3 regions of the Tatumella sp. UCD-D_suzukii genome follow, and region 1 is predicted to be linked to each of the others. Evidence: predicted binding sites of a transcription regulator. Region 1 holds the regulator's gene; each other region holds the start of a gene.
What was found. Region 1 encodes PurR, which represses purine synthesis genes. Its sites were predicted from a motif close to CANGCAAACGTTTGCNTG; they were not measured.
Positions count from the first base shown of each region.

Region 1 (10,290 bases):
CTGTGATATTCCAGTGTTCCCAGAGAGGCGTGCGGGGTTAACGAAAGTCTTTTACACGCCGTAAGATAAGCAAGATAGCGGTCTTCGCCGGTGGTTTTGTCGCTCTGATTAACCCCCAGATAACTTATCCGGCGATGGCCTTGCTGAAAAAGGTGATCAGCGAGCATCTGAACGGCCCCGGCATCGTCATAGCAGACAGATGAAAATCCGTCGCACGGATGCACCATCAGTACCATATGGGGTTCCCAGCCAGCGATCATTCCGGCTGTCAGTCCCGTAAAACTGAACAGGATGGCACCATCGACTTCACGCTGTTTCAGCACCGTTAAATGCTCAGTGACTTTATCGGTACTGAAGCGACTTTCCAGGATAAGAACATCATAGCCATGACGATAGAGCAGGGGCAACATGGCGCTGACCGCCTGATTCTCCGCGGCAGAGTCCAGCCTTGCCATAATGATCCCAATCACCCGGCTCTCTTTCACCCGCATGGAGCGTGCCGGGCGTGACGGAGTAAACTGGTATTCATTAATGACCGCTTCGATACGCTTGCGCGTTTCCGGGTGGACATCTCCCTGCTGGTTTAACACCCGGGAAACCGTGGATTTTCCGGTACCACTCAGGCGGGCGATATCTTTTATGGTCAGACGTTTCGGCATACAGAGGCTTCCATAAGCTTTCCGGGTAAACAGTAAGAGAATAATGCAGGAAAACGCAGAGTAAAAGAAACGTGAAGCCGTCGGGGAGAATATCGGGGGTATAGTGATGTAAATCAGAAACAGAAGAGATAATTCATGGTGCGTCCGAGTGGACTCGAACCACCGACCCCCACCATGTCAAGGTGGTGCTCTAACCAACTGAGCTACGGACGCAAATATGAATGCAGAATAAAGAATGGTGCGTCCGAGTGGACTCGAACCACCGACCCCCACCATGTCAAGGTGGTGCTCTAACCAACTGAGCTACGGACGCACTGGTGCGTTCTAGTGGACTCGAACCACCGACCCCCACCATGTCAAGGTGGTGCTCTAACCAACTGAGCTAAGAACGCTTTTGCTATCAATCTGCCTGACAGCGGGGACGAATATTAGCGGCACTCGTGGTCGCTGGCAAGAGGAAAAACTTATTTTTAATACTGACTGTGCAGCAACTGTGCTATACGGGCTATTTTTAAGCATCCGGGGAGTAAGAAATAGCCCCGGAGGTAATTATTTAGCCGAGCGATGCAGGATAACCGAGGCCGGTAAACGCTGTACCCGGATTATCCGCCAGATCATCATGATGGCCGCCGCGGTCAGACCGATAATAAAGCCACACCAGAAACCTGCCGGCCCCATCCGGGGGACGAACACATCCGTCAGTGCGAGCAGGTACCCGCCAGGCAAGCCCAGAACCCAGTAGGCCACCAGCGTAATAAAAAAGATGGAGCGGGTATCTTTGTAGCCCCGCAGGATACCGCTACCGATCACCTGTACACTGTCGGAAAACTGATAGATCCCTGCCAGTAACATCAGATGTGCGGCGAGCAACACCACCTGCGGGTCATCATTATATAACAGCGCAATTTTGTGGCGGAAAACGATGGTAAAAAACGCGGTGATACAGGCCAGACCTATTCCTACTCCCTGAGCCGTCCAGGCGGCAACCTTTGCTTGCGCCGCATCTCCCTGGCCCAGCCGGTAACCGACACGGATAGTCGCCGCGACGCCCATTGACATCGGCAAGACAAACATCAGTGAGCTGAAGTTGAGCGCTATCTGGTGACCCGCCACATCAACGATCCCCAGCGGGGAGACCAGTAAAGCCACCACGGCAAATAGTGTCACTTCAAAGAACAGTGCCAGCGCGACGGGTAATCCTAACCAGAACAGACGCATCAGAATTTTGCGGTCCGGAGCGGAACGAACGTCAAGATGATTAACATCTTTCAGGGCAGGCATGCGTTTTACCCAGAATCGCATGACCAGAAACATTACCCAGTAGACTGACGCCGTCGCGACTCCGCATCCCACGCCTCCCAGTGCCGGCATACCGAAGTGACCGTAAATAAAGATATAGTTCAGCGGAATATTAAACAGCAGCCCGATGAAACCGAGCACCATACCGGGTTTAGTTCGGGAAAGTCCTTCACACTGATTGCGTAAGACCTGAAATAACAGATACCCCGGGGCTCCCCACATTAATGCATGCAGATAGCGGGCCGCTTTATCGGCCAGGAGTGGATCCATATCGGACATATGACGAAGCAGTAAACCGGCATTCCACAGAATAATCATGGTCAGTATTGACAGGAAAATGGCCAGCCAGATAGCCTGATGTACCTGAAAGATAATTTTATTGCGTCGTCCGGACCCGTTGAGATGAGCAACCGTCGGTGTCAGTGCCAGCAGTAATCCCTGTCCAAAGAGGATGACCGGTAGCCAGATGGAGGTACCGATGGCGACGGCTGCCATATCGGTGGCACTGACCGAACCGGCCATAATAGTATCCACAAACCCCATTGAGGTTTGTGCGACCTGAGCCAGGATCACGGGGATCGCGAGCCCCAGCAACTGGCGCGCTTCTGTAAAATACTTCTGCACGAATACACCTGTTTAAGAATTGAAGCAATGGAGGAGAACATCCTTTTCGTTGCTTAGTGTAACGGTGTCTGGAAACTTAGCAACCGGAGAAACAGAGACGCGGATAACGCTAACGCCGCATTTACGAATAAACAGCAGGAAACCTCTGTGGTACTCTGAACAAAATTGTAAGGGAGAGTTCATATGTTTACCGGTATTGTTCAGGGGATGGCAGAAGTCGTTGCCGTGGAAGAGAAACCTCTGTTCCGCACCCATACACTCAGATTTCCGCCGCAATGGTTAGAGGGTCTGGAAACGGGAGCGTCGGTGGCGCATAACGGATGCTGTCTGACAGTGACAGCGATTGACGGAGACCGGGTCAGTTTTGACCTGATCAAAGAGACGTTGCGTGTCACTAACCTTAATGACGTGACAGTCGGCAGCCTGGTCAATATTGAACGGGCCGCAAAGTTTTCAGATGAGATTGGCGGACATCTGATGTCCGGTCATATCATGACGACCGCAGAGATCGTTAAAATCATCAGTTCGGAAAACAATAAAGAAGTCTGGTTTAAACTGCAGGATCCTTCCCTCAGCAAATACGTTTTGCATAAAGGTTTTATCGGTATTGATGGTTGCAGTCTGACTATCGGGGATGTCCGCGCGAATAAGTTTTGTGTGCACCTGATCCCGGAGACACTGCAGCGCACCCTGCTGGGGGTTAAAAAAATCGGCAGTTGCGTAAACATTGAAATTGACCCGAATACCCAGGCCATTGTGGATACCGTCGAACGTGTTCTGGCAGCCAAAGCCTCACCATTAAGCTAAAAAAAATGCAGCCACATGGGCTGCATTTTTCTTTGCCTCACACGCAGATCACCGTGCGACGCGTAAACCGCCATCAATACCGCGGCTGAACACTACCTGCCATAACTGAATATCACGTGAGCGGAAAGCCCCCGCACAGGCGTTCAGATAATAGGTGAACATCCGTTTGAAACGCTCGTCATAATTACTTTCCAGCTGTGGCCAGCTTTCCAGAAAACGCTCGTACCAGGCCATCAGAGTGGTGTCATAATCCACGCCGAAGTTATGCCAGTCTTCCATCACGAAATGAGGTTCGCTGGTCTGTGCAATATGCATCACCGAAGGCAGACAACCATTCGGGAAGATATATTTATCAATCCACGGGTCAACGTTCAGGTCAGTATGGTTTGAGCCAATGGTATGCAGTAAGAACAGTCCGTCCGGTTTCAGGTTACGGGCTACGACATCAAAATAGGTGGCATAGTTTTTCGGACCCACGTGCTCAAACATACCGACCGAAACAATACGATCAAAAGAAAGGTTCAGGTCGCGATAATCCTGAAGCAGGATAGTGACATCCAGGTCTTTACAGCGTTCCTGGGCCATTTTCTGCTGTTCTGCTGAAATAGTGACACCGTGGACACTGACGCCGTAATGACGGGCTGCAAACTCAGATAATCCTCCCCAGCCACACCCGATATCCAGCAAGGTCATTCCGGGTTTAAGTTCCAGTTTACGGCAGATCATATCCAGCTTCGCTTCCTGCGCAGCCTCCAGGGTGGTTGCGTCTTTCCAGTAACCACAGGAATATTGCATATACGGGTCGAGCATCAGACTGAATAAATCATTACCCAGATCGTAGTGTTCTTTACCGACGATCCAGGCACGTTTTTTAGACTGAAGGTTTTTAAGACGGGCAGTAGCGATGCGCAGGGTGTCTTTAAAATGATGGGGTAATTGTTTATCGAGTTTGTTTTTTAATACCCGGTAAAAGAACTGGTCCAGTCTTTCACACTCCCACCAGCCATCCATATAGCTTTCGCCTAACCCTAGCGAACCTTCCTGTAAAACCCGCTTAAAAAAGTCAGGGTTTTTTACCCGGATATCCCAGGGCCGGTCACCGTTGATACTGATATCTGCCATCGCCAGCATTTCAGTAGCGATACGATACCAATGACTTTCCTTGAGGCCCACTTCTGCTACACATGATGAACTCATACGCTTATTATCACCTGTTCTGTTTGAACCTGAAGAAAGAATAGACAACTTTCACTGGTCCGTGAGTAAACTCACAAAAACGTGTATTTATAATTAAAGACTAAGCAGAGGATAGTGTAACTATCGAAAAATGCGCATATGCCATTTAAGCACATTAAATTTTATTATAAATATAGTGACTTATTTTTATATTTTGTCACCGGGGTGATTATATGCCTTGCAAGCGCAATGTTCAATGATCGGCAATTAGTCTGCTAAGGATGAAATAAATTTTATCCTTAGCAGCGGGAGAACGGGGTGAAAAGGGCGGAGTCAGGCGTGTTTTTGCTGGCGGTAGCCCGCCAGTGCCAGCAGGACGGTCACTCCCATGGCGGTGACTGTGGTGATCAGCGGTTGCTCAGGATGGCCGGAGACCACCAGACTGAACAAAAAGCAAAGGCCCAGTTGTAAGGTATTCTGCAGCGCCGCGGCCTTACCGCTGGCGGAAGGGAATTGCTGCAGAGCCGCCGAGACCACAACCGGATAAATAGCACCGTTCGCCATTGCCATGCCGCAGAAGGGTAAAAGCAATGAAAGTAACGAAGCCTGGCCGGAGTATGCGGCGAGCATGGTGCCAATAATGCTGACGGTATACAGCGCCAGTAGCCAGGGAAGCAGGCGTGATGCGCTGAAATGGTTCATCAGTAACCGGCAGCCGAACCCGCCAATCAGAAATGTCACAGTCTGCGGAATATAACTCAGCCCGATATCCGCCGGTGTTAAGCCCAGTCCGGACAAAATAAAAGGAGAGCCAGTCAGCCAGGCGAAAAAACTGGCAGAGCAGGCTGAGTAAATCAGCACATTGCCGCGATAGACGCGATCAGCCAGCAGCCCGGTAAACCTGACTTTATCCGTCGTTTTGCCCGGGGGGGTGACGGAGGTGCGTGAGGCTGCCGGCACAAACAGGGTTGAAGCCATTAAAGCGACGGTGATCAACGTTAGCACCAGAAAAACCGAACGCCAGTGATAATGTGCCAGCAGCCAGGAGCCCAGCAACGGGGCCAGTGCCGGTGACAGTGCGACCAGGGGCATGATGGTGGCAAAAATCTTCTGACTACGTGAAGCCGGATAATGGTCCAGCACCAGTGACTGCCAACTGACGGCGGCGGCACAGACACCGATGGCCTGGATAAAACGCAGGGCCAGTAACATCACCGGAGATGTCACCCATAGCATGGCCAGGCAACTGGCCGCGAAAATTCCCAGCCCGCACAGTAATACCGGTTTCCGTCCTGTCACATCAGACAGGGGGCCCCACAGCAACTGACCGCAGGCAAAACCGGCCAGAAACAGGCTCAGGCTGGCGCTGATCACCCCGGCGCTGGTGCCCAGGTCCTGTTTCATTGCACCAAAGGCAGGTAAATACATATCCGTAGCCAGAAAGCCCAGCATACTGAGTAAGGCCAGATAAATTAAAAACAACACCGGATGCCTCATGACATCTCCTCTGATAAAAATTTCGCGCAAAGTGTAAAAGGGTGCATTGCTTGTTGTGAATCGGTAATATTTGAGATTAACGTTTAAAAAATTTGAAAGGTCATTATGTGGTCTGAATATGCACTCGAAGTCGTCGATGCGGTATCAAGGAATGGCAGCTTCAGTGCAGCGGCCAGAGAGCTTCATCGCGTGCCTTCGGCGATCAGTTATACGGTCAGGCAGCTTGAGGAGTGGCTGGCGGTGCCTTTATTTGAGCGTCAGCACCGGGACGTCGTTCTCACTCCGGCAGGTGAACATTTTGTCCGTGAAAGCCGCGGGGTTATCAAAAAAATGCAATCCACCCGTCGGCAATGTCAGCAACTGGCGAATGGCTGGCGGGGGCAGGTAAGCATTGCCGTGGACAGGATTGTTAAACGACAACGTATGCAGCAACTGGTGACCGATTTTTATCGTCATTTCTCTGATATCGAACTGCACATCAGTGAAGAAGTCTTTAACGGGGTATGGGATGCGCTGGCTGATGGCAGGGTGGACATGGCTATCGGTGCAACCCGGGCCGTGCCGGTGACCGGGCGTTTTGATTTCCGTGATATGGGCCACCTGAACTGGCGGTGCATTGTCAGTGCCGACCACCCTCTGGCTAACGGCGGCCCGCCGGGAGAGGAGAGGTTACGTGCCTGGCCCTCACTGATGCTGGAAGATACCTCCCGGGCATTGCCACGACGTATCACCTGGTCGCTGGATAACCAGCGGCGTATGCCGGTGCCGGACTGGCAGACCGGGCTCGACTGCGTGAGGGCCGGGTTATGTGTAGCCATGGTACCTGGCCACCTGGCCAGGCCACTGCTATCCCGGGGGGAAGTCAGGGAATTACAGTTACCTGCACCGTTTCCGGAAAGCCCCTGTTGTGTCAGTTGGGCCGGGGAGCGGAGTTCACCGGCCCTGCGGTGGATTCTGGACTACCTCGGGGATACCGACACACTGAACCAGGAATGGCTGAGGGAATAAAAGGTGTGCTTAACGACGATAATCGACAAAAGGACCATCAATCACCGAGCGACGTTCAATCAGTCGCGGGTTCACCTCAATGGTTTGGGGTTCATCGCGTTTATTGACGATACGATCCAGCAACATTTCCAGGGCTTTTTCACCCAGTTCACGTTTAGGCTGGTGAATAGTGGTCAGCGCCGGGCTGAAGTAACGTGAATTACGTACGTTGTCATAGCCGATCACTGATATATCCTGCGGTACGCGTAATCCCTGTTCGTCAGCCGCACAAATGGCACCCATAGCCATAATATCGCCACCGCAGAACACGGCGGTAGGCAGTTGCGGTTGCGAAAGCAACTGCTGCATCGCCTGATAGCCGGACTCCGGTTCGAAATCACCCTGTACCAGCCATTCATCACGCAGGGTGATACCGGCTTCCTGTAACGCTTTCAAAAAGCCTGACAGGCGTCCGCCGCCGGTGTTGCGTTCCATCTGGCCCGGGATACAGCCGATATCACGATGGCCACGTTCTATCAGGTAGCGTCCGGCCATATATCCGCCCCGGAAGGCATTATCCAGGATGGTGTCGGTAAAGTCCCCACGGGAAACTCCCCAGTCCATAACGACCATCGGAATATTACGGTTCTGTTCCAGCATATCCAGCAGATCCTGTGGGTATTCTGCACACATAACCAGCAGACCATCGACACGCTTTTGTGCCATCATCGACAGATAGGCACGCTGTTTTTTCAGATCATTATCGGCATTGCCGAGGATCAGGGTATAACCGTGCTCAAAGCATTTCTTTTCGATAACTTCGATGATCTCTGCAAAATAAGGAGCTTCCAGAGAGGTCGACAGCAATCCTATGGTCCGGGTGTTATTCACTTTCAGACTTCTGGCGACGGCACTCGGGGAATAATGCAATTCATTAATTGCCTCCCGGACGGCCTTACAGGTGTCTTCCGCAACAAAGCGGGTCTGATTAATGACATGTGAAACAGTGGTGGTGGAAACCCCTGCTCGCTTCGCCACGTCTTTAATAGTTGCCATTCAATTCTTACTCCGGGTTTATCATTATTCTGTGCTGGCTGAGTTAATCGTTTGCGTTTACCCTGACTCCGGCAATCGTTCGTAGTGTAGGGGGGACGATTTACCTGTGACGGGACGATAATAGCGCTTGAAATTTCAGCACGCATCATCGTTGCGCAACGAAGGGCGGCAATTCTAGCAAGGTCAGGACAATAAAACGAGATTTTTGCGCAACAGTGTGGTAATTATAATAATATCCATACAGTTATTGTGCTTATGAGAAGGGGGACGCATTGATACTGATCTTAAACTGGCACTGACCACCACGATTGTTGCTTTATTGATGATTTCTGCATTCAGTTTTACAGCAATTCTGCATTAACCGGGGTCTCCCGGCTTGCGGGAGTGCAGTGCTGTCCCGCAACAGATAATAAAAAAGCCTGAACACTGTTCAGGCTTTTTTATGCTTTCGGCCCGGGAAGGGGCAGTAGCCTGTACTCTCTTAACGAACGGTACTCGGGGTCATTACCCGGCGGGCACCGATGTAGTGGCTCTGCCAGTATTCGTTGCTCAGGGCACTGATTTGAATATCTTTGCCGGTGCGGGGGGACTGAATAAATTTCCCGTCACCCAGGTAGACTCCCACATGGTCAGCTTTTTCACGGCCATGAATATGGAAGAAGACCAGGTCACCTTTTTCCAGCTGATTACGTTTAACCGGTGCGGCATCACGCAGGTGGAACATTTCGTTAGCGGTGCGCGGAATTCTGTAATTCACCAGATCTTTATAGGCGTAGTAGACAAGCCCGCTGCAATCAAAACCGGTGTAGGGCGAAGAACCTCCCCATTGGTACGGTTTCCCTAATTGGTCCATCAGCTTAATCATCGCGATTTTTCGGGCTTTCTGGTAACGCTGACGGTGTGTACTGCTCATACGTATCGCGGTCAGTTTCTCTGACGGGCGAGCGGTCGATTTACGGGCAAGGGGGCGATGATGTCCGTAAATTTTCTTTTCAGTACGATGATGCTCCGGGGTGCGGTGTTTTTCTTCGCGGGAAGGTCGTTCTTTTAACTTACGGTGGCTGGCTAAGGCTTTTACACGGTGGCTTAGGGGCTGACGTGTTTTATGCCGTGAACTGGTGGCTTTCACCGGTCTGCGCTTTCTGCGCATATCTTCGGTGACATTTTTCCTTGTCGCTTTGTGATGAGAGACATTAATAGCAGAACGTGGCGCGGCTTCCGCGACGTTAAAAAACAGCTGTGCAACAGCAAGAATAAAAAGCGTGATAAGTAAACGCATAGTTGTCAGGTTACAGGTTAAATGTTCCGGTAAAAGAGAACATAATTAAAAAATAACATCTGACCTTTCAGCCAGCCCCAAACGCATTCTAATCCAGATATTTATCAAATGTTAAGGTCTTTTTTTCTGAATCTGTTACGAGAAGTTTTTTGACGAAAAATTGAGCGAAAACAGGTAATTAACGCGTCAGTTTTACCGAATCCAGCCTCTTGTGATGTGATTGTTGTCACAAAACGGTCATTTGACGTGTTGTGCTGAGATGACCGTTTAACGGTTGTCATCATGAAATGTCGTTTTTATTAATTCGCCGTTATCGCTTACAATAGGCAGACATGTCGTTTTGTTGCAAAGGAAGTATGATGAGCACGTTAGAAAAAATTCAGACTCAGATTTCAGAAAACCCTATTCTTCTGTATATGAAAGGTTCACCTAAGCTGCCAAGTTGTGGTTTTTCAGCCCAGGCAGTACAGGCACTTTCTGCGTGTGGTCAGCGTTTTGCTTATGTCGATATCCTGCAAAACCCGGATATTCGCGCAGAACTGCCGAAATACGCTAACTGGCCAACTTTTCCGCAATTATGGGTAGACGGTGAACTGGTGGGGGGATGCGATATCATCATTGAAATGTATCAGCGTGGTGAATTACAGCAGCTGATCAAAGAAACGGCAGAAAAATATCCTGCCGCGGAATAATCTGACGTCCCGTCTTTCTGATGCCCGCGATGACTGCGGGCATTTTTTTGTATCCAGAAAACCCCCAGCTAGGCTGGGGGTTCCGTAAAGCTTTCAGCTTTGGGCCGTATATAAAAACCCCTTTTGATTTGTTAAAACACCTTGCGGTCTGGCAACTGCAAAGGTTCAACAGGAAATCAAAAGGGGGTCCCAATGAGGGACGAAAAAAGCTTAG
Region 1 covers NZ_JFJX01000012.1:247,089-257,378, forward strand. The annotation lists gene treR (trehalose operon repressor TreR) at 1-659, opposite strand, end outside; tRNA gene CG67_RS05220 (tRNA-Val) at 796-872, opposite strand; tRNA gene CG67_RS05225 (tRNA-Val) at 896-972, opposite strand; tRNA gene CG67_RS05230 (tRNA-Val) at 975-1,051, opposite strand; gene CG67_RS05235 (MATE family efflux transporter) at 1,209-2,582, opposite strand; gene CG67_RS05240 (riboflavin synthase) at 2,766-3,389, shown strand; gene cfa (cyclopropane fatty acyl phospholipid synthase) at 3,438-4,586, opposite strand; gene punC (purine nucleoside transporter PunC) at 4,899-6,062, opposite strand; gene punR (DNA-binding transcriptional activator PunR) at 6,168-7,070, shown strand; gene purR (HTH-type transcriptional repressor PurR) at 7,080-8,105, opposite strand; gene CG67_RS18775 (YnhF family membrane protein) at 8,377-8,466, shown strand; gene CG67_RS05265 (C40 family peptidase) at 8,587-9,384, opposite strand; gene CG67_RS05270 (Grx4 family monothiol glutaredoxin) at 9,741-10,076, shown strand; partial or broken gene tnpA (IS200/IS605 family transposase) at 10,269-10,290, shown strand, end outside.

Region 2 (10,290 bases), on a different contig from region 1:
ATGGTCTGTAACGCAAACAGGGCGATGGCAGAAAACAGAGCTGTGACGGCGCTGACCCGCAAGGCTGACGATAAACGGTTCCACAGGCGGTTTCTGTAACCGGCCGGTGTCAGCAGCATCAGATACATCAGACAGCCAGTCAGCAGGAACAAACTGCTGAAATGGAAAAACCGTAGCGAAATGTATAAAAAATCAGTCACTATCACTCCGGATCCCTGGAGTAAGGATGTTATGATAATCTGACTGCATCAACGGATTGAATTCGTTATGACTGCCTGACACGTTGATCCCCTGAGGTAATTTGCAGCCGGTACGCCGGTTTTCGTCAAGAATACGCTGCAGACCGAAGGGTGTCGAGATTGCCGCAAGCCGGAAAGGGTTGATTGCCCCGCCAGAAAGCATTATTTTTGCGCCTGATAACATGGAGTCTATGATGAGCTTTAATTTAGCCCTGCTCAGTGCAGAAGAAAAAGATCAAATTAATACGGATTTAGCGGCGTCCGGTGTGGCGTTTAAAGAGCGTTATAATATGCCGGTAGTTGCAGAGATTGTTGAACGGGAACAGCCGGAGGCCCTTCGTGAGCGTTTCCGCCAGCGGCTGGGTGTTTATCGTCAGACATCGCTGACCCTTTCCCGTCTGCCTTATGAACCGAAACAGAAAAACTGATGTTCAGAGTCATCGATACTGAAACCTGTGGATTAGAAGGCGGCATTGTTGAGATTGCGTCGATAGATGTTATCGACGGAAAGATCACGAACCCGATGAGCGACCTGGTCTGTCCTGACCGGCCAATCAGTACCCGGGCCATGACTATCCATCGTATCACCCCGGCAATGGTGGCCGGAAAGCCGTATATCGAAGATATCATCGGCCGCTATCAGGGAAGCCCCTGCTATGTGGCACATAATGCCAGTTTTGACCGCCGGGTGCTGCCCGAAATGGGTGGCGAATGGCTGTGTACGATGAAAATGGCACGGCAGCTCTGGCCGGGCCGAAAATACGGTAACCAGGCCCTGCGCCATAGCCTGCAACTGGAGGTGACGCCACCTGCGGAATTGCATGCCCACCGGGCACTGTATGACTGTTATGTCACCGCCGCACTTCTGCTGCGCATCATGGAAGAGTCAGGCCCGGAGATTACTGCCCTGCGTACGCTGTGCCAGCCAGCTTCCCGGGAAGCGAACCCCGATATTTTCCCGTTCGGGAAGTATCGGGGTCAGCCGGTCGCCGTGATCGCACGTAAAGACCCGGGGTATTTACGCTGGATGCTGGATAACCTGAACGACCTGCGCCCGGCGTTTCGCCAGACGCTGCAACGTTACCTGAAAGGACAGCCCTGAGCCCTCAGTGGCCCAGGGAGCCATCCGCCAGTCCCAGCAGGAATGCCATTTCCATCGCGATATCTTCATACGCTTTGTAACGCCCTGATTTCCCGCCGTGACCGGCCTCCATATCGGTGAGAAGTAATAACAGATGGTCATCCTGTTTAACCTCACGGAGTTTTGCTACCCATTTGGCCGGTTCCCAGTATTGCACCTGAGAATCATGCAGTCCGGTGGTCACCAGTAAATGCGGATAACTGGCGGGGACAATATTGTCATACGGGCTGTAAGCACGGATCGTCGCATAATCTTCCGCCCTGTTCGGATTGCCCCATTCATCATATTCACCGGTGGTCAGCGGAATACTTTCATCCAGCATCGTCGTCAGCACATCGACAAACGGTACCTGTGCAACAACACCGTGATAGAGTGACGGAGCCTGATTGATCACCGCGCCCATCAGCAACCCTCCGGCACTGCCGCCCATGGCGTAACACCGGGTGGGATCACCGTAGCCCTGCGCCAGCAGTTGCCGGGTTGCGCCGGTAAAATCGCTGAAACTGTTTTGTTTATTGGCCAGCCGGCCGGCATCATACCAGGCCTGCCCCAACTCCCCGCCGCCACGGATATGCACCAGGGCATAGACAAAGCCCCGATCCAGCAGACTCAGACGACTGCTGCTGAAATCTGCATCCATACTGCTGCCATAAGCCCCGTATCCGTAGACCAGTAACGGATTTTTCCCCGGGGAGAACAGGGATTTCCGATAGACCACAGAGACCGGAACACGGCAGCCATCTTCCATCGTCAGCCACAGATAATCGCTTTGATACTGTTCGCTGCTGAAGCCTTTAACCACCGTTTGTTTCAGAACCTGACGTTCCCCGCTGTCCAGATCCAGCTGATAGGTGGTGGCCGGCGTGGTCATTGACGAGTAACCGTAACGTAATTGTGAGGTTTCCGGTGACGGGTTATACCCAAGCCAGGCCACCCGGGTAGGGTCATCGAAGGTTACTTCCCGCGTTTCGTCACGAAAGCGGTGATACTGTGTCAGGCAGCTGAGGCCATTTTCACGTTCACCGGTGACCAGCCAGTCACGGAAGATCTGAAAATCTTCCAGCACCCGATGATCCCGTGCAGGCAGCAAGGTTTGCCAGTGCGACTCCTGCGGAGCCGTCTCTTCTGCCATAAAGAGCGCAAAGTTTTTCCCCGCTGAGTTTGAACGGATATAAAAATGGTTCTGATAGTGGTCGAGGTCATACTCGTGATCTTCCCTGCGTGGCAGGAAGCAACGGGCAGCACCGGACGGCTGTACGGCGTCCACCAGCCAGATCTCACTGGTCGTCGTACTATCAATCACAATTTCGATAAAGGCTTCGGAGGTGGTTTTCCCAAGACTGACATAGAAACTGTCGTCCGATTCCTCATAGACCAGCTGGTCATCGGTGACCGGGGTGCCGGTCTCATGACGCCAGACCTGCCAGGGCAACAGCGTCCCGGGATCCTGCCTGACATAGAACAAGGTTTTGCCGTCATTTGCCCATACCAGCGAAGGAGATACTCCGGTCAGCACCTCCGGCAGCCAGCAATTCTGCTGTAGATCATACAAACGGATCTCATACTGACGTCGTGACAGATAGTCTTCAGCCACTGCCATCAGGCGGTTATCAGGGGTAATATCCAGCGCACCGAGACTGTAAAACGGATGATTTTTTGCCCGCTGGTTACAGTCAATCAGACATTGCCAGTCCGGCTGTAACCCCTCTTCATCGGCAGCACGAAACCACAGGGGATATTCGCCCCCTTTCTCGTAACGCTGCTGGTAAAGATAACCGTTCTTGCGGTAAGGCACTGAGTGATCCTTCGGCGGGATCCTGGACACCATTTCTTCGTACAGCGTCTGCTCCAGTGGTTCCACCGGAGATAGCTGCTGCCGGCAATAATTGTTCTCCGCCTGCAGATAGGCGATAACGTCAGGATCAGCGCGCTCATCATCCCTGAGCCAGTAGTAATCGTCCACACGTGTTTCGCCATGAAGCGTCATGGTATGGGGGTGTTTCGCTGCTTTAGGTATTGTCATTTTCTTTTCCTGGTCATCACAATCTTATGGCCTATCCACCGGAGGCTGCTATTCAGGGCCATGCGTAGGATACCGCCCGACAGGACATTGATGGCGTTACGCTGAATCGTCTGCGGGTCAGTCAGGTGTCTCTGTCATACTACGTGATCATGTCACTACGCCACCTGACACACCTGCCCCTCTGCTGCTGAATGTAACATTATAAAAAAGAAATCGCCCGTTAATGCCAGCGCAATCGTTTTCGTTTATACTGCCCGCCGTGTTTATGATCAGATTTAATGGGTGGAACAATGGTAACTCTTGGCACGGCACTGCGTCCTTCAGCTACGCGCGTAATGTTATTAGGTTCAGGTGAACTGGGAAAAGAAGTGGCACTGGAATGCCAGCGACTGGGAGTCGAAGTGATTGCCGTGGATCGCTACCCGGATGCCCCGGCCATGCATGTGGCGCACCGCAGTTATGTCATCAATATGCTTGATGGCGTAGCTTTGGCAGAGATTATCGCCAAAGAGAAACCGGATTATGTGGTGCCGGAAATTGAGGCTATTGCTACCGATACTCTGCTGGAACTGGAACAACAGGGACAGCGTGTGGTGCCGTCGGCACGGGCTGCAAAACTGACAATGAACCGTGAAGGTATTCGTCGTCTGGCGGCAGAAGAGCTGCAACTGCCCACCTCCGGTTACCGCTTCGCCGACAGTAAAGAGACCTTCTTTGCCGCAGCAGAGGACATCGGGTTTCCCTGTATTGTTAAGCCGGTAATGAGTTCCTCCGGTAAAGGCCAGAGCTTTATTCGTGATGCTTCCGGGCTTGAAAAAGCCTGGGAATATGCACAGCAAGGTGGCCGCGCCGGCGCCGGACGGGTCATTATTGAAGCCGTTGTCGCCTTTGATTTTGAAATAACGTTACTGACCGTTCATGCGGCAGACGGTATCCATTTCTGTGACCCTATCGGTCACCGTCAGGAAGACGGCGATTACCGTGAGTCCTGGCAGCCTCAGGCGATGAGTTCTGCGGCCCTGCAACGTGCACAGACCATTGCAGCATCCGTGGTAGAAGCCCTTGGCGGCTATGGTCTGTTCGGTGTGGAACTGTTTGTCTGCGGTGATGAGGTTATCTTCAGTGAAGTCTCTCCGCGGCCACATGATACCGGTATGGTAACACTGATTTCTCAGGATCTATCAGAATTCGCCCTGCATGTTCGCGCGTTTCTCGGCCTGCCGGTAGGAGCTATCCGCCAGTACGGTCCGGCGGCCTCGGCCGTGATCCTGCCGGAACTGAACAGCCGGGATGTGCGTTTTTCCGGAGTCGATCAGGCCCTGTCTGCCGGCGTGCAATTACGATTATTCGGTAAACCGGAAATTGCCGGTCGGCGTCGTATGGGTGTGGCACTGGCCTGTGCAACTACAGTTGAAGAGGCCGTCAGCAGAGCCATTGCTGCCGCCGGTAAGGTGACAGTGAACGGCTGACCGGCTATACCTCAGTACACCCGGCCGGAGATCTCCGGCCGGAACCTCCCCTGCCCCTTTATGCTTTGTCACTCAGACGGTTTTTCAGGGGAAGAAAGTCACAGCGCTTGTCAGAAGGCGATCCCGGCCCCGAGATTAACGCTGCTAAACGTTTTCGTCTCTCCGGAGATCTTCGGACGGGCCACATCATAAGACAGGTCGAGGACAATAGGGCTGAGAGGATTAATTTGTGTGCCCAGGCTTATCATCGGGACTGTTGAACGGCTGGTTTTATGGAACATATAGTTCATCCCCCTGTTCACCGGGGCAATAAATACATTCGCCCAGTTGACAGTCGTTTTATTGAAAGTGGCACCGGCCTGGGCATAAATACTGAAAAATTCATTAAACCGCCAGGCGGGCCCTGCAAGTAAAGAATATTCCCGGATCCGGGTTTCTCTTGCATAGGACTGATTCAGGCTATTGTGTTCATAATACGTCGTAGATTTCAGGTAACTGGCTGAAGCAATGACGCTGAGGGGAGAGTTCCATTCATAGCGATATTTCAGGTTTACGCCCTTCAGATTATTTAAATCCGCTACCTGAGCGCCGGTATAACCCAGCGTAAAGCTATGGCGTCCAGCCGTTGCTGGCATGCTGATCAGGATGCCGGTCATCAGCATCAATAGCACAGAGTATTTTTTCATTCGTAATCATCCATAATCCTGAATTTTTCAGACCCGAACTTCGGGTTCCCTGCAATATCCGTGATTGCTGAGGGACTCATATTGGGAACAGTTGAACCGGGAGCTCACTGAAAATCCCCGTATTTCGCCCCGCATAACGCGCAATCTCTGCATTGCAGACAGTATATAAAGTTATCATTGGAAGTCATTAGCCTGACTGCTAATAAATTTTGAACTGGTTTGCAAAAAACCGGATTTTTCTCCGTTTATTCCGTCAGCGTATGGCCGTAAAACAGCGGCCCCGTTCAGTGTGCAGGCCAGGGGGTAAATGATAAGGTGCCCTGATACCTGTCGATCCCCGGAGACTGACCTGCCATGCTTCAGATTAATACACCCGGGGCTGCGGCAAAAAACTGCGGAAAATACCCCCGTTCCGGGGATAAAAACGGCCTGCAGAGCAGGCCGTCAGGGATATCACACTTAGCAACGGGAGTTATTCAAACTCGTTCCACGAGCGTCCGTCACGGGTGATCATCGCGACTGAAGCGACCGGCCCCCAGGTCCCTGCCTGGTAAGGCTTCGCACTGTCGCCATCGGTTGCCCAGGCATTGATGATAGAGTCAACCCAGGTCCATGCAGCTTCCACTTCATCACGGCGTACAAACAGCGCCTGAATACCCCGCATGCTCTCCAGCAGCAGGCGCTCATAAGCATCAGCCAGGTGAGATTCGTTGAACGTCTCTGAGAAGCTGAGATCCAGTTTCGTGGTCTGCAGTTTATGCTTGTGATCCAGACCCGGAACTTTGTTCAGGATCTCAATATCCACACCTTCGTCCGGCTGCAGACGGATCGTCAGTTTGTTCTGCGGAAGCTCTGAATAGGAATCTTTAAACAGATTCATTTCCGGGTTTTTGAAATACACCACGACTTCAGAACACTTAGCCGGCAGACGTTTACCGGTTCTCAGGTAGAAAGGTACACCCGCCCAGCGCCAGTTATCGATATCAACACGGATGGCAACAAAGGTCTCTGTGCTGCTGGTCTTATTCGCACCCTCTTCTTCCAGGTACCCTGGTACCTTTTTGCCCTGTACAAAGCCCGCCGTGTACTGACCACGGACCGTTTTCTCACGCACGTTGCTTTGATCTATCTGGCGTAACGAACGTAATACTTTGACTTTCTCGTCACGAATACTGTCCGCACTGAGATCAGATGGCGGAGACATGGCAATCATGGTCAGGATCTGCAGCAGATGGTTCTGGATCATATCGCGCATCTGGCCGGCTTTATCAAAATAGCCCCAGCGCCCTTCAATCCCTACCTCTTCAGCGACCGTGATCTGTACATGATCGATAGTCCGGTTATCCCAGTTGTTAACGAAGATGGAGTTAGCAAAGCGCAGCGCCAACAGATTCAGTACCGTTTCTTTGCCGAGGTAATGGTCAATACGGAAAACCTGGCTTTCATCGAAATACTCGCCCACGCTGTCGTTGATTTCACGTGAGGTCTCCAGTGAAGTCCCCAGCGGTTTTTCCATCACAACCCGTGCCGGTTTAGCATTCAGTTTTGCCTGGCCCAGCCCCTGACAGATGGCACCGAAAGTTCCCGGTGGCATCGCGAAGTAGTTGATGGTGACACGTTTTTTCTGGTCGAGCATTTTACCCAGACGGGAGAAATGTGCGGCATCATTCACATCCAGATTACAAAAGTCGAGACGACTGCTGAGTTTATCCCACAACTCTTCATCGATTTTTTCTTTCATAAACGTTTCCAGTGCTTCACGCACCACGGCGATATACGCCGCTTTATCCCAGTCAGCACGGCCTACGCCAATAATGCGGGAATCGTCATGGATCTGACCGGCTTTTTCCAGCTGATACAGGGAAGGCAACAGTTTGCGGCGTGCGAGATCGCCTTTGGCACCGAAAATGACCAGATCACATGCCTGGGCCTGATGGGTTACCGCCATTCTACTCTCCTCATTGCAGAGTTACCGTCACGGTCTGCTGATAGTGCCGGTCTCTTTTCACTTTTAATTTATTTGCGTGACACTGTACTTCTTTTTAGGCCATCAGGTAAATACACAGAAAGTTACCTGGTGTGAGTACGCCCGGCCAGCCAGACTATATTAACACACTGACTGTACAGAGAATTAGCTAACGTACAGTGTAGACGGTGATGACAACCTATTCTTATATCAGAGTTTACCACCCGGCGTGCCGGGTGACTGCAAATGAAACAGTGTTATTCCCTTTTTAAATAATAGACGATGACATTCAACCAGGAGAAAATCACCGATATTTCCCCTATGTTACCGCCTGTTTCGTCCATATCGTCCTCTATCTGCCGATATGTTGCAGCGCATCAAAGAAGTCACAGCGAAATGGCGTTGATATGGATATAAGAATACTGTGCGGGATTTTAACGAAATACCAACATTTAAGCATTAAACAGCACTTCCGGATCAGCCAGCATGTCATCCGGTGGTCTGGCGCAGTCCACTTATGCTGATTTATTCGCCAACGGAGTCGTTCATGTCAAGACGTCTGAGAAGAACCAAAATTGTTACTACCCTCGGCCCCGCCACAGACCGCGAGAATAATCTGGAGAAGATCATTGCTGCCGGCGCTGATGTTGTGCGTCTTAATTTTTCTCATGGCAGCGCCAGCGACCATCAGACCAGAGCGGATAACGTCAGAGCAATCGCCCGTAAACTCGGCCGCCATGTGGCCATTCTGGGGGATCTTCAGGGCCCTAAAATTCGTATATCGACCTTTAAAGAGGGCAAAATCTTCCTGAATATGGGTGATAATTTTGTGCTGGACGCCACGCTGGAGAAAGGCGAAGGCAATCATCAGCAGGTCGGAATCGATTATAAAGGCCTGCCACAGGATGTGGTGCCGGGAGATACTCTGCTGCTGGATGATGGTCGCGTACAACTCGAAGTGACACAGGTTAACGATGTTCAGGTTGTTACCCGCGTGACCGTCGGTGGCCCGTTATCAAATAATAAAGGGATCAATAAACCGGGAGGCGGGCTTTCCGCTGCGGCGCTGACGGAAAAAGACAAAGCCGATATTCATCTGGCGGCCCTGATCGGTGTCGACTATCTGGCGGTGTCGTTCCCCCGTACCGGCGAGGATTTACGCTACGCCCGCCAGCTTGCGGAAGCCGCGGGATGTGATGCGCGGATAGTGGCAAAGGTTGAGCGTGCTGAAGCGGTTGCAAGCCCTGAAGCGATGGACGACATTATTCTGGCGTGTGATGTCGTGATGGTAGCCCGCGGCGACCTGGGAGTAGAAATCGGGGATCCTGAACTGGTCGGCATTCAAAAAACACTGATCCGTCGGGCGCGTCAGCTTAACCGGACCGTCATTACGGCCACTCAGATGATGGAATCGATGATCACAAACCCGATGCCGACACGCGCAGAAGTTATGGATGTTGCTAATGCAGTGCTGGATGGCACCGATGCCGTGATGCTCTCTGCAGAAACCGCCGCGGGGCAGTATCCGGCGGAAACCGTCAGCGCGATGGCGAATGTCTGTCTGGGCGCAGAAAAGATCCCCAGTGTGAATGTCTCCAAACACCGGCTTGACGTACAGTTTGATAATATCGAAGAAGCCATTGCGATGTCAGCGATGTATGCGGCTAACCATCTGCGGGGAGTAACGGCCATCATTACCATGACCGAATCCGGCAGAACAGCCCTGATGACCTCCAGGATCACCTCCGGGCTGCCGATTTTTGCGATGTCCCGGCACGCTAAAACACTGAGCCGGACAGCGTTATACCGTGGAGTGACACCGGTAGAGTTTAAGAGCTATACCGATGGCCTGGCGGCGGTGCACGATGCCATCACTCTGCTGCGTGACCAGGGTTATCTGATGTCCGGTGATTTAGTGATTGTGACCCAGGGGGATGTGATGGGGGCGAGCGGAACGACAAATACCAGCCGGGTACTGCGGGTCGGGTGATCCCTGCTGTCGTGCTCCACGGAAAATGGTGTCCGGGAGCACGACCCCCTGCCCGCAGGCTCAGGCAGGGTTATAAATCCTTGCGGACATAAGGTTCAATATCCCCTTCCTGCCGTGTTTTCAGCAGTTTCAGTATCCAGGTATATTGTTCCGGATTCGGACGGACAAAAATCTCAACTTCTTCGTTCATCCGGCGCGCCAGCGTTTTATCATCGGCATCCATCAGATCATCCATCGGCGGGCGTACATAAATATCCAGCTGATGGGTTTTTCCGTTGTAGACAGGGAATAACGGGACGACCCGGGCACGGCAAACTTTCATCAGTCTGCCTATCGCGGGAAGAGTGGCTTTATAAGTCGCAAAAAAATCCACAAATTCACTGTGTTCCGCACCGTGATCCTGGTCCGGAAGATAGTATCCCCAGTATCCCTGACGTACTGAACTGATAAACGGCTTTATTCCGTCATTACGGGCATGCATCCGTCCGCCGTACACCCTGCGCAGACGGTTCCAGAGATAATCCATCAACTCGTTTTTCTGATTATGAAACATCGCGGCCATTTTCTGGCCTTCAGAGGCCAGCAGCATGGCCGGAATATCCACGCCCCAGCCATGCGGTACCAGAAAAATGACATTCTGTTGCTCATCTTTCATCTGACGGATGATTTCACGACCGTGCCACACGACCCTTTTGCGGATAGTTTCCGGGTTTTTGATTGCCAGTTCGGCCATCAACACCATCGCCTGAGGGGCTGTCGCAAACATCCGGTCGATG
Region 2 covers NZ_JFJX01000053.1:228,237-238,526, reverse strand. The annotation lists gene copD (copper homeostasis membrane protein CopD) at 1-200, opposite strand, end outside; gene CG67_RS11010 (DNA polymerase III subunit theta) at 434-667, shown strand; gene exoX (exodeoxyribonuclease X) at 667-1,341, shown strand; gene CG67_RS11000 (S9 family peptidase) at 1,346-3,403, opposite strand; gene purT (formate-dependent phosphoribosylglycinamide formyltransferase) at 3,694-4,872, shown strand; gene CG67_RS10990 (Ail/Lom family outer membrane beta-barrel protein) at 4,983-5,558, opposite strand; gene zwf (glucose-6-phosphate dehydrogenase) at 6,031-7,506, opposite strand; gene pyk (pyruvate kinase) at 8,072-9,514, shown strand; gene lpxM (lauroyl-Kdo(2)-lipid IV(A) myristoyltransferase) at 9,585-10,290, opposite strand, start outside.
Region 2: purT (formate-dependent phosphoribosylglycinamide formyltransferase) is a predicted target of PurR. The motif match lies at 3,632-3,649, and genes of this name have one in related genera.

Region 3 (10,290 bases), on a different contig from region 1:
GAACAGCACATGATATACATTCATTTGTGGTTCAAGTTAATAACAGAACATATGGTGACAGTAGAGTAAGAGCTCCGTACAGAACAGACTATAAACGAGATTCAGTAAGAGTAAAAGGTGGAATTTATGACACTTACGTGATCGCTGAAGTTAACTATAAAGAACTTAGGAAGTTTCAAAATAAATTTAAAATGACAGATAAAGAATCCGAATTTAAACCCGTCCCCATTGGATTTAAAATGTCAAAATCCAGAAAATAGATTTATTTACAATCACATTAAATTAAAGGTTTTAAATGAAAAATTTAACATGTTTTAAAACTGGTTTGTCTGCTTTACTCGATATTAACCTCTGGGTTAAATGGATTAGTATTGCTTCCAATATTGCAACAGTGATAACAGTTATAGTTGCAATCATCGCTGCAGCTATCGCATATAAACAGTATCTGTCGAATATCAAAGAATCTAAAAATTCAACAGCAAATAGTATATACCAACAATATTTACAATTATGTATAACTTATTCAAAGTTTTCTTTCGGTTTGAAAAAACCTGCTGTTAGGAATGAGGAGTATTCAAAGTACTGTTGGTTTGTTTCTTCTATGCTTTTTTCATTTGAGCAAATTCTTGAAATAAATGAAAATGATGATAAGTGGGCGAAAGCTATCGAGTCACAATTAAAAAGACATGCAAATCACTTGAAAATTTCGAGTTCTGTTTCTGATGAGCACTGGAGTAGTAGTTTAGAAAAAATAATTGATAAAGTGATAAAGTGATAAACGTATAAGGTTTATTATATCAGGCTTAGCCTGGCAGTTATCGAGTATTTATACTAGTGCCTGTCAGATTACATCTAGACTAAATTAGTCTCCGCCCAGATATACTTTCCATCAAGTTACGTTTACATTAGTGTACGGCTGCAACATATTTTTCCTAGTGCGTTAGGTAGTTATTATAGTGCATGATATATTCATAATAATATGATTTTAATGCATCAGGATTGATATATAAAATTTTGCATAATGTAATTTGATAAAACTTTTCTAGTATAGTTTTATAAAAATTAATGAGGTGGTTAAGGGGTAAAAAAGCCCGCAATGCGGGCTTAGAGGTACTTTACTACTTTCACGTGCAGGCTATTGCCAGACGTCAAATCATTCCCACTCAATCGTGGCCGGGGGCTTACCGCTGATATCGTAAACCACACGGGAGATCCCGTCGATTTCGTTGATAATGCGGTTAGAAACACGACCCAGGAAATCGTAAGGCAGGTGTGCCCAGTGCGCCGTCATAAAGTCGATAGTTTCAACTGCACGCAGTGAAACCACCCAGTCATACTTACGGCCATCACCCATAACGCCTACCGAACGAACCGGCAGGAAGACCGTGAATGCCTGGCTGACTTTGTTATACAGGTCAGCTTTATGCAGTTCTTCAATAAAGATAGCATCGGCACGGCGCAGCAGGTCGCAGTACTCTTTCTTCACTTCACCCAGAACACGCACACCTAACCCCGGTCCAGGGAACGGATGACGGTACAGCATGTCGTAAGGCAGGCCCAGTTCCAGACCAATTTTACGGACTTCGTCTTTGAACAGTTCTTTCAGCGGCTCCACCAGCCCCATCTTCATTTCTTTCGGTAAACCGCCCACATTGTGGTGTGATTTAATCACATGCGCTTTACCGGTCGCGGATGCCGCAGATTCGATAACATCCGGGTAGATGGTGCCCTGGGCCAGCCATTTCACGTTGTCCAGTTTCAGTGCTTCTTCGTCGAAGACTTCAACAAAGACGCGACCGATGGTTTTACGTTTGGCTTCCGGCTCATCGATACCTGCCAGCGCGTCCAGGAAACGGTTTTCTGCAGGAACATGCACAATATTCAGACCGAAACGATCACCGAACATCTCCATGACCTGCTCAGCTTCATTCAGACGCAGCAGACCGTTATCCACAAACACACAGGTCAGGCGTGAACCGATAGCACGGTGCAGAAGCAGCGCCGTCACTGAAGAGTCAACTCCGCCGGATAATCCCAGAATGACCTGATCATCACCGACCTGCTCGCTCAGACGGGCAACCGCGTCATCGATAATTTTCGCCGGCGTCCATAAGGCTTCACACTGACAGATATCGATGATAAAGCGTTGTAACAGTGCCATCCCCTGACGGGTATGTGTCACTTCCGGGTGGAACTGTACGCCGTAGAAACGTTTCTCTTCGTTCGCCATAATGGCAAACGGGCAGGTTTCCGTGCTGGCAACAGTGACAAAATCATCAGGGATAGCGGTGACTTTATCGCCGTGGCTCATCCAGACATCCAGCTGAGGCTGCCCGGCCGCATTCAGGGTATCCTGGATATCCTTGACCAGTGCGCTGTCTGTTTTAATGTCGACCTGAGCAAAACCGAATTCACGCTCTGAAGATCCCTGAACTTTCCCCCCCAGCTGCATTGCCATGGTCTGCATACCATAACAAACACCCAGTACAGGAACGCCAGCGGTAAAGACATATTCAGGGGCACGCGGGCTGTTTTCTTCGGTGGTGCTTTCCGGGCCGCCGGAAAGAATAATGCCGTTTGGATTAAACTGGCGGATCTGCTCTTCGGTAACATCCCAGGCCCACAGTTCACAGTAAACGCCCAGTTCACGGACACGGCGTGCCACCAGCTGAGTGTACTGAGACCCGAAATCGAGGATCAGAATACGATGTTTATGAATATTTTCCGTCGTCATTACAGTTTTCCAGGCAATAAATTTACTTAAAACGCCCGGCATGACCGGGCGATGAGGATAAGAAAGAGATTAAGAGCCTGTACGGTAGTTAGGCGCTTCTTTGGTGATGGTCACATCATGGACGTGGCTTTCAGAGATACCCGCGCCGCTGATACGAACAAACTCAGCTTTGGTACGCAGGTCATCAATTGTCTGGCAACCGGTCAGGCCCATACATGAACGCAGTCCGCCCATCTGCTGATGGATAATCTCTTTCATACGGCCTTTGTAAGCCACACGGCCTTCAATACCTTCCGGAACCAGTTTGTCAGCCGCGTTATCAGACTGGAAGTAACGGTCAGAAGAGCCTTTAGACATGGCACCCAGTGAGCCCATACCACGGTAAGATTTGAATGAACGTCCCTGGTAGAGTTCAATCTCACCCGGAGATTCTTCTGTCCCGGCCAGCATTGAGCCTACCATGACACAGGAAGCACCCGCGGCAATCGCTTTAGCGATATCACCGGAGAAACGGATACCACCATCGGCAATCACAGGGATCCCGGTGCCCTCCAGCGCATCGACAGCGTCAGCCACGGCTGAAATCTGAGGAACACCGACACCAGTCACGATACGGGTGGTACAGATTGAACCAGGGCCGATACCCACTTTAACTGCGCTCACGCCTGCGTCAGCCAGCGCTTTCGCACCGTTTGCTGTCGCAACGTTACCGCCAATAATTTCCAGGTCAGGATATTTAGCGCGGGTTTCACGGATACGTTGCAGAACACCTTCAGAGTGACCGTGAGAGGAGTCGATCAGCAGAACATCAACACCTGCAGCCACCAGCGCATCCACACGCTCTTCGTTACCGGCACCGGCACCGACAGCGGCACCAACGCGTAAACGTCCCTGTGCATCTTTACAGGCGTTAGGTTTACGTTCGGCTTTCTGGAAGTCTTTTACGGTGATCATGCCTTTCAGATGGAATGCTGCATCCACCACCAGCGCTTTCTCGATACGCTTTTCATGCATTTTCTGCAGAACGACTTCGCGGGATTCGCCTTCTTTCACGGTGACCAGACGCTCTTTCGGCGTCATCACCGCAGAAACAGGCTGATTCAGGTCAGTAACGAAACGAACATCACGGCCGGTAATAATCCCTACCAGTTCGTTTTCGGCGTTCACCACCGGGTAACCGGCGAAACCGTTGATTTCGGTCAGGCGCTTAACATCCAGCAGTGAAGTGGTCGGCAGAACGGTCTGAGGTTCAGTCACCACACCACTTTCATATTTTTTGACTTTGCGAACTTCGTCGGCCTGACGTTCGATAGGCATGTTTTTATGAATAAAGCCGAGGCCACCTTCCTGTGCCAGCGCAATTGCCAGACGGGCTTCGGTGACGGTGTCCATTGCTGCGGAAACCATCGGAATGTTTAAACGTATATTTTTAGTCAGTTTTGTACCGAGTTCTGCGGTGTTCGGCAGGACGGTAGAGTGAGCAGGAACGAGTAAAACATCGTCAAATGTGAGGGCTTCTTTAATGATTCGTAGCATAGCAATATCTCGACCTGGAAGTGATAAAATATTGCCGCGGCATTATACAGGAGGGAACCGTTTGCCTCCAGCTTTTTTATAAAAAACTCTTGATACTTCGTTCAGGCAATGTAGTATCGGTCAATTAACCCGCTGATTTATTATTTGATCTTCATCACATGTTGAATGACGAAAACACTAAAATTTTCTCAGTCAGTCGCCTGAATGCGACCGTCCGTCGGTTGCTGGAACATGAGATGGGTCGTGTCTGGCTGACTGCCGAAATATCCAATTTTACCCGGCCGGCCTCCGGACATTGGTACTTTACCCTGAAAGACGATAACGCTCAGGTGCGCAGTGCCATGTTCCGTAACAGTAATCAGCGGGTCAGCTTTCGCCCGCAAAATGGCCAACAGGTACTGGTCCGGGCCACCGTTACCTTGTATGACCCGCGGGGTGACTACCAGCTGATTGTCGAAAGTATGCAACCCGCCGGCGAAGGACTCCTTCAGCAGCAATTTCTTGAACTGAAAACCCGTCTGGATACCGAAGGCCTGTTTGCGACACAGCATAAACAACCGCTGCCCTCGCCTGCCAGTCAGGTCGGGGTCATCACCTCTGCCAGCGGGGCTGCTCTGCATGATATTTTACAGGTGTTAGGTCGCAGGGACCCTTCTTTACCGGTGGTGATCTACCCTACCGCCGTGCAGGGTAACGAAGCCGCTGCCGGGATCGTCCGGGCCATTGAACTGGCTAACCAGCGCCGGGAATGTGATGTACTGATTGTCGGCCGGGGTGGCGGTTCTCTGGAAGATCTCTGGTGCTTCAACGATGAGCGTGTTGCCAGGGCTGTTTTTGCCAGCAAAATCCCGGTAGTGAGTGCGGTAGGCCATGAAACCGACATCACCATCTGTGATTTTGTGGCTGACCTGCGCGCACCGACCCCTTCCGCCGCAGCCGAACTGGTCAGCCGTAATCAGACCGAACTCCTGCGTCAGTTGCTGTCACAGCAACAGCAAATGGAAATGGCGATGGATTACTACCTTGCGCGTCGTCAGCAGAGTTTCAGCCAGCTCGGACACCGGCTTAACCAGCAACATCCGCAATTACGCCTTTCACGCCAGCAAACGCTGTTATTACAACAACAGCGTCAGTTACAGTCGGCCATCCAGCAACAGTTGCAACAGCATAGCCAGCATTTTGAACAGCTCTCACAACGGCTGCAACGCCGTCAGCCTCAACCCCTGATCTACCAGGGCTCCCGGCAATTGAGCGAGGCCCGCTACCGCTTGCAACAGGCGCTGGAAAAGCAACTCAGTGAGAGCAGGCAGCGCTTCGCTACCCTGGCCGTACAACTGGAAAGTGCCAGCCCGCTGGCAACGCTGGCGCGCGGGTTCAGTGTAACGACCGGAAGCAACGGGGATGTCATAAAAGAAACCCGGCAGGTACAGGCGGGGGAAACTCTGCGAACACGGCTGAATGATGGCTGGATAGAAAGTGAAATCACGGCGATCACACCACAAAAAGCAGCAAAACGTCCGCGCAAACCCCGCGCCCCCTCCGCAGACTAATCACGTCCCTGCTGAGATATGCGGCTGCCGGGAAACCCGCCCGGCGGCAGACCGGGGTCTTCCCTCCTTTCCTGCCTGACCAAGGATATCAGAAGGCCTTAAGACTGATAGTCACGAAGGAACACAGTCAGGACATCTTTCGGGGCGACACCTCCGCAACTCTGGATCAGCCAGCCAACCGCGCCGCGATGATAGGTTCCGTGGAACAAAATATGATTGACCATATCCATCAGCCGCATTTCGCCTTCACCGCCATCGACAAAGGTAAAGCGGATCACTTTCCCGAATTCATCCTCAGATAGCGTCGTGATAAAGGCTATATATTCGTCTGTACTCTCCCTGAACGCCGTGATCAGCGCTTCTGCGGTCGGGGTTTCCGGGGTATTCAATGCCTGGTATCCATGCGGCAGGCCAGCCATATTGGCCCGGAAGATCCTGTCCACCACATAAATATGATTCATCAGACGCAGCATCAGATGATGCTCTTTCGCAGACGAGGCCGGATCGATCCGTTTTATCGCCTCTAATGTTGCGGTATCAGCCCAGCGCTTATAAGCCAGTAATTTTATCAGGGTCTGTTTGTCCATCAGTCACCCCTTTTCATCTGTTGATCATGACAGATTTTCTCTGCACCTGCCTGATACAGAACCGTCGACCGGGACTGCAGACCGTCCTGCGGGCAAAAATAGTCTACGGCACCACACGCCTTAAGGACCTCCAGCGCCTGATGACAAACCGGACAACAGGGTTGCTTCAGATAGTGTCGCTGACACTGCAGACAGACAAACTCATTCTCTTTTTCCGACAACGGGGTCTGGCAGTGAATACAGACAGAATTCATCATTTCCTCCGGGGCATAAAAAAAGAGGACCCTCAGGCCCTCTTAATCAATTAACGCTTATTCTTTTTCAGATGCGACATCAGACGCTGACGTTTACGCTGCTGTGTTGGCGTCAGCAGGTTACGTTTTCCGGCGTACGGGTTTTCACCCTCTTTAAACTGAATACGGATCGGCGTACCCATAACGTTCAGCGAGCGACGGAAGTAATTCATCAGATAACGTTTATAAGAATCCGGCAGATCCTTCACCTGATTACCGTGGATAACCACAATCGGCGGGTTGTATCCACCGGCATGGGCATATTTCAGCTTCACACGACGACCACGCACCAGCGGGGGCTGATGGTCTTCTTCTGCCATTTTCATAATACGCGTCAGTAACGAGGTGTTCACACGACGCGTTGAGCTGTCGTAAGCCTCAGTAATGGATTCGAACAGGTTACCCACGCCGCTGCCATGCAGTGCAGAGATAAAGTGAACACGGGCAAAATCAATAAAGCCCAGACGATAATCCAGAGCTTCTTTAACTTCGTCTTTAATTTCCTGCGAAAGACCATCCCACTTATTGACCACAATCACCAGTGACCGGCCACTGTTCAGAATAAAGCCCAGCAGTGACAAGTCCTGATCGGAAATACCTTCACGCGCATCGATCACCAGCAGCACCACGTTGGCATCTTCAATCGCCTGCAACGTCTTGATCACGGAGAACTTCTCAACCGCATCATTGACTTTACCACGCTTACGTACCCCGGCGGTGTCGATCAGCACATACTCACGCTCATCACGTTCCATCGGGATATAAACGCTGTCACGGGTCGTCCCCGGCATATCGTAAACCACCACCCGGTCTTCACCGAGAATACGGTTAGTCAGTGTCGATTTACCCACGTTCGGACGTCCGACAATCGCCAGTTTGATCGGCAATGTGGTCGGGTCAAAGTCGTCTTCCTCATCTTCCGGGATCAGATCCTGCTCTTCAGCTTCCACCGCGGCCCAGTACGCTTCGTTCTCTTCTTCTTCAGTCAGTGGCTCGATGACCTCTTCCTCTGCCCAGGGTAAGAGTACCGTTTCGAGTAACTGAGTGACACCACGACCATGAGATGCGGCAATCGGGTGGATTTCACCCATTCCCAGTGAGTAGAAATCGACAACGGCATTATCCGGGTCCATTCCGTCGGTTTTGTTAGCCACCAGGAAGGTGGCTTTTTCACGGGCACGCAGATGACGGGCAATCTGCTCATCCGCGGGCATCACCCCGGCACGGGCGTCGACCATAAACAGTACGACATCCGCTTCTTCGATAGCCATCAGCGACTGTGCGGCCATCCGGGTTTCGACACCCTCTTCGGTGCCATCAATACCCCCGGTATCAATAACAATGTATTCCCTGCCTTCAACTTCAGCGCGCCCGTATTTACGATCACGTGTCAGACCAGGGAAATCCGCTACCAACGCATCACGGGTACGCGTTAAACGGTTAAAAAGTGTGGATTTTCCTACGTTGGGACGTCCAACCAGCGCGACCACAGGTACCATAATAAAGCCTCATGACAAAAAAATTCGACCGAATCCGGTGATTATAACGATTCCTGATACAGAGTTCAGGCTATTCACAGGAAAAACTGTCAGCCGAAGAAAAACGAAACGGCCCCTGCATCACAGGAGCCGCCATTAACAGGTATTTGACTACCGGATTTTTACTTACCCTTAACGGGTAAAGGCATAAACCTCGCCGTTTTTCGCCTGAATTAACAGCTTATCACCGGCGACGACCGGCTGGGTCTGGAACCCGGAACTGTCAACTTTCTGCTGAGCGACAAAACGACCATCGGTGGTATCCATCCAGTGCAGATAACCCTCACCGTCACCGACGACCAGATAGCCATTATACAGCACCGGGGAGGTCAGGTTACGGTGTAATAAACCGCTCTGACGCCAGATTTCCACACCACCGTCCATATTTAACGCATCGACGCGGTCATTCTGATCGACCAGGTAGATACGGCCGTTATCGACCACCAGGTTTTTAACCCCGCCGATATCACGTTTCCACAGGATCTGACCTGAACGCAGGTCCAGCGCAGACAAGGAACCGTTATAAGCTATCGCATAAACGACACCGTTAACGATAACCGGCGTGGTATCAACATCGCTCAGACGATCGATTTCGGTCGCACCGCTGGGCTGGGAGATACGTTGCTGCCAGATAATCTGTCCCTGGTTCATGATAACAGCACTCACGCGCCCGTTATCACCACCGATAATCGCACCGCCGTAAGCGGTCGCCGGGGCAGATTCACCGCGCAGAGAGAGTGCAGGCACATCCAGGTTGACCACCCATTTGCTGGCACCGGTGTTCTGGTCCAGGGCCTGGAACATACCATTACTGGTATGGATCAACACTAAACCATCGCTGACCACAGGACGTGACAGGGCTTCGCCGGCAACCTGAGTCTGCCAGGCGATCGAACCATCACTGCTGTTCAGTGCGAAGACTTTACCGTGTTCTGTACCAATATACAGCAGGTTACCCTGTACTGTGATCCCGCCGGATAACAGCGCCGGTATATTGGAAGAGAAGAAACCGGTACGGGTAGAAAGATCAACTTTCCATTTTTGTTTACCCGTGTTCGCATCCAGTGCTTCAACAATACCGTAGCGATCTGCCGCATAGACAGTATTATCCTGCCATGCCGGATGCAGATTCGAATAAAAATCACCCACACCATCGCCAACCGATTTATCCCACACCATTTTAGGGGTGAACTGATTTACAACTTTTGGCAGGGGTGCCATTTTTACGACATCTTCTTCGCCACTGAATAGCGAACAACCGCTGAGCAAAGTGACCGAAACGAGTCCCGGCAGCAGGTATTTACGTAATTCCATGCGCTCTCTCTTTACTGGCTTAGCTTAAATTATTCAATTTCATTTGCATCATCTGCTTCATTGCCGGTGATGCATCAGAATCAATACCTTTACTCCAGGCAGCGCGGGCACCCTGTTTGTCGCCTTTGCTGAGCAACGCTTCACCACGGATATCGGCCATCAGCGCCGTCCAGCCATCGCCTTTGATACTGTCCAACGTCTTCAGTGCATCATCCGGATGATTTTGTTGCAACTGCAGACGGGCAAGACGCAAACGCATCACTGCCTGCAGATTAGCATCATCGCTATCTTTCAGCCCCTGCTCCAGTTGCTGAGTCGCTTTATCCAGGTGGCCTCCGTCAACATAAACCTTAGCAAGGTTCATCGCTGCCAGAGCACCATAAGATCCGTGTGTCTGGTTCACAAAAGCAGCGAGCGCATCCAGCGTTTCCGGCTTATCTGCATTCATGGCTTCAGACAACTGTTGGTAACGGGCCGACGTTTCCAGGGCATTACTTTCCTGATGGCTGACCCAGATACGCCAGCCTCCCAGGGCAGCAATACCGATCACCAGGCCGGCGGCCAGCGCTTTACCGTTGCCGGTAAAGAAGTTTCTGAGAGCCGCAGTTTGCTCTTGTTCGTTACTGTAAACTTCCACGCAATCCTACTCCTGTTAAAACTTAATACTTATCCCTGGCTTACTGCAGTGCGCTCAGTAAAAACCTGGAGACGTCATTCCGGTTAACGGTTTGCTGGTCG
Region 3 covers NZ_JFJX01000064.1:115,310-125,599, forward strand. The annotation lists gene CG67_RS18425 (hypothetical protein) at 1-260, shown strand, start outside; gene CG67_RS14435 (hypothetical protein) at 296-775, shown strand; gene guaA (glutamine-hydrolyzing GMP synthase) at 1,154-2,734, opposite strand; gene guaB (IMP dehydrogenase) at 2,804-4,270, opposite strand; gene xseA (exodeoxyribonuclease VII large subunit) at 4,429-5,820, shown strand; gene CG67_RS14455 (DinB family protein) at 5,919-6,407, opposite strand; gene CG67_RS14460 (zinc-ribbon domain-containing protein) at 6,407-6,664, opposite strand; gene der (ribosome biogenesis GTPase Der) at 6,712-8,199, opposite strand; gene bamB (outer membrane protein assembly factor BamB) at 8,371-9,552, opposite strand; gene CG67_RS14475 (YfgM family protein) at 9,572-10,189, opposite strand; gene hisS (histidine--tRNA ligase) at 10,230-10,290, opposite strand, start outside.
Region 3: guaB (IMP dehydrogenase) is a predicted target of PurR. The motif match lies at 4,321-4,338, and genes of this name have one in related genera.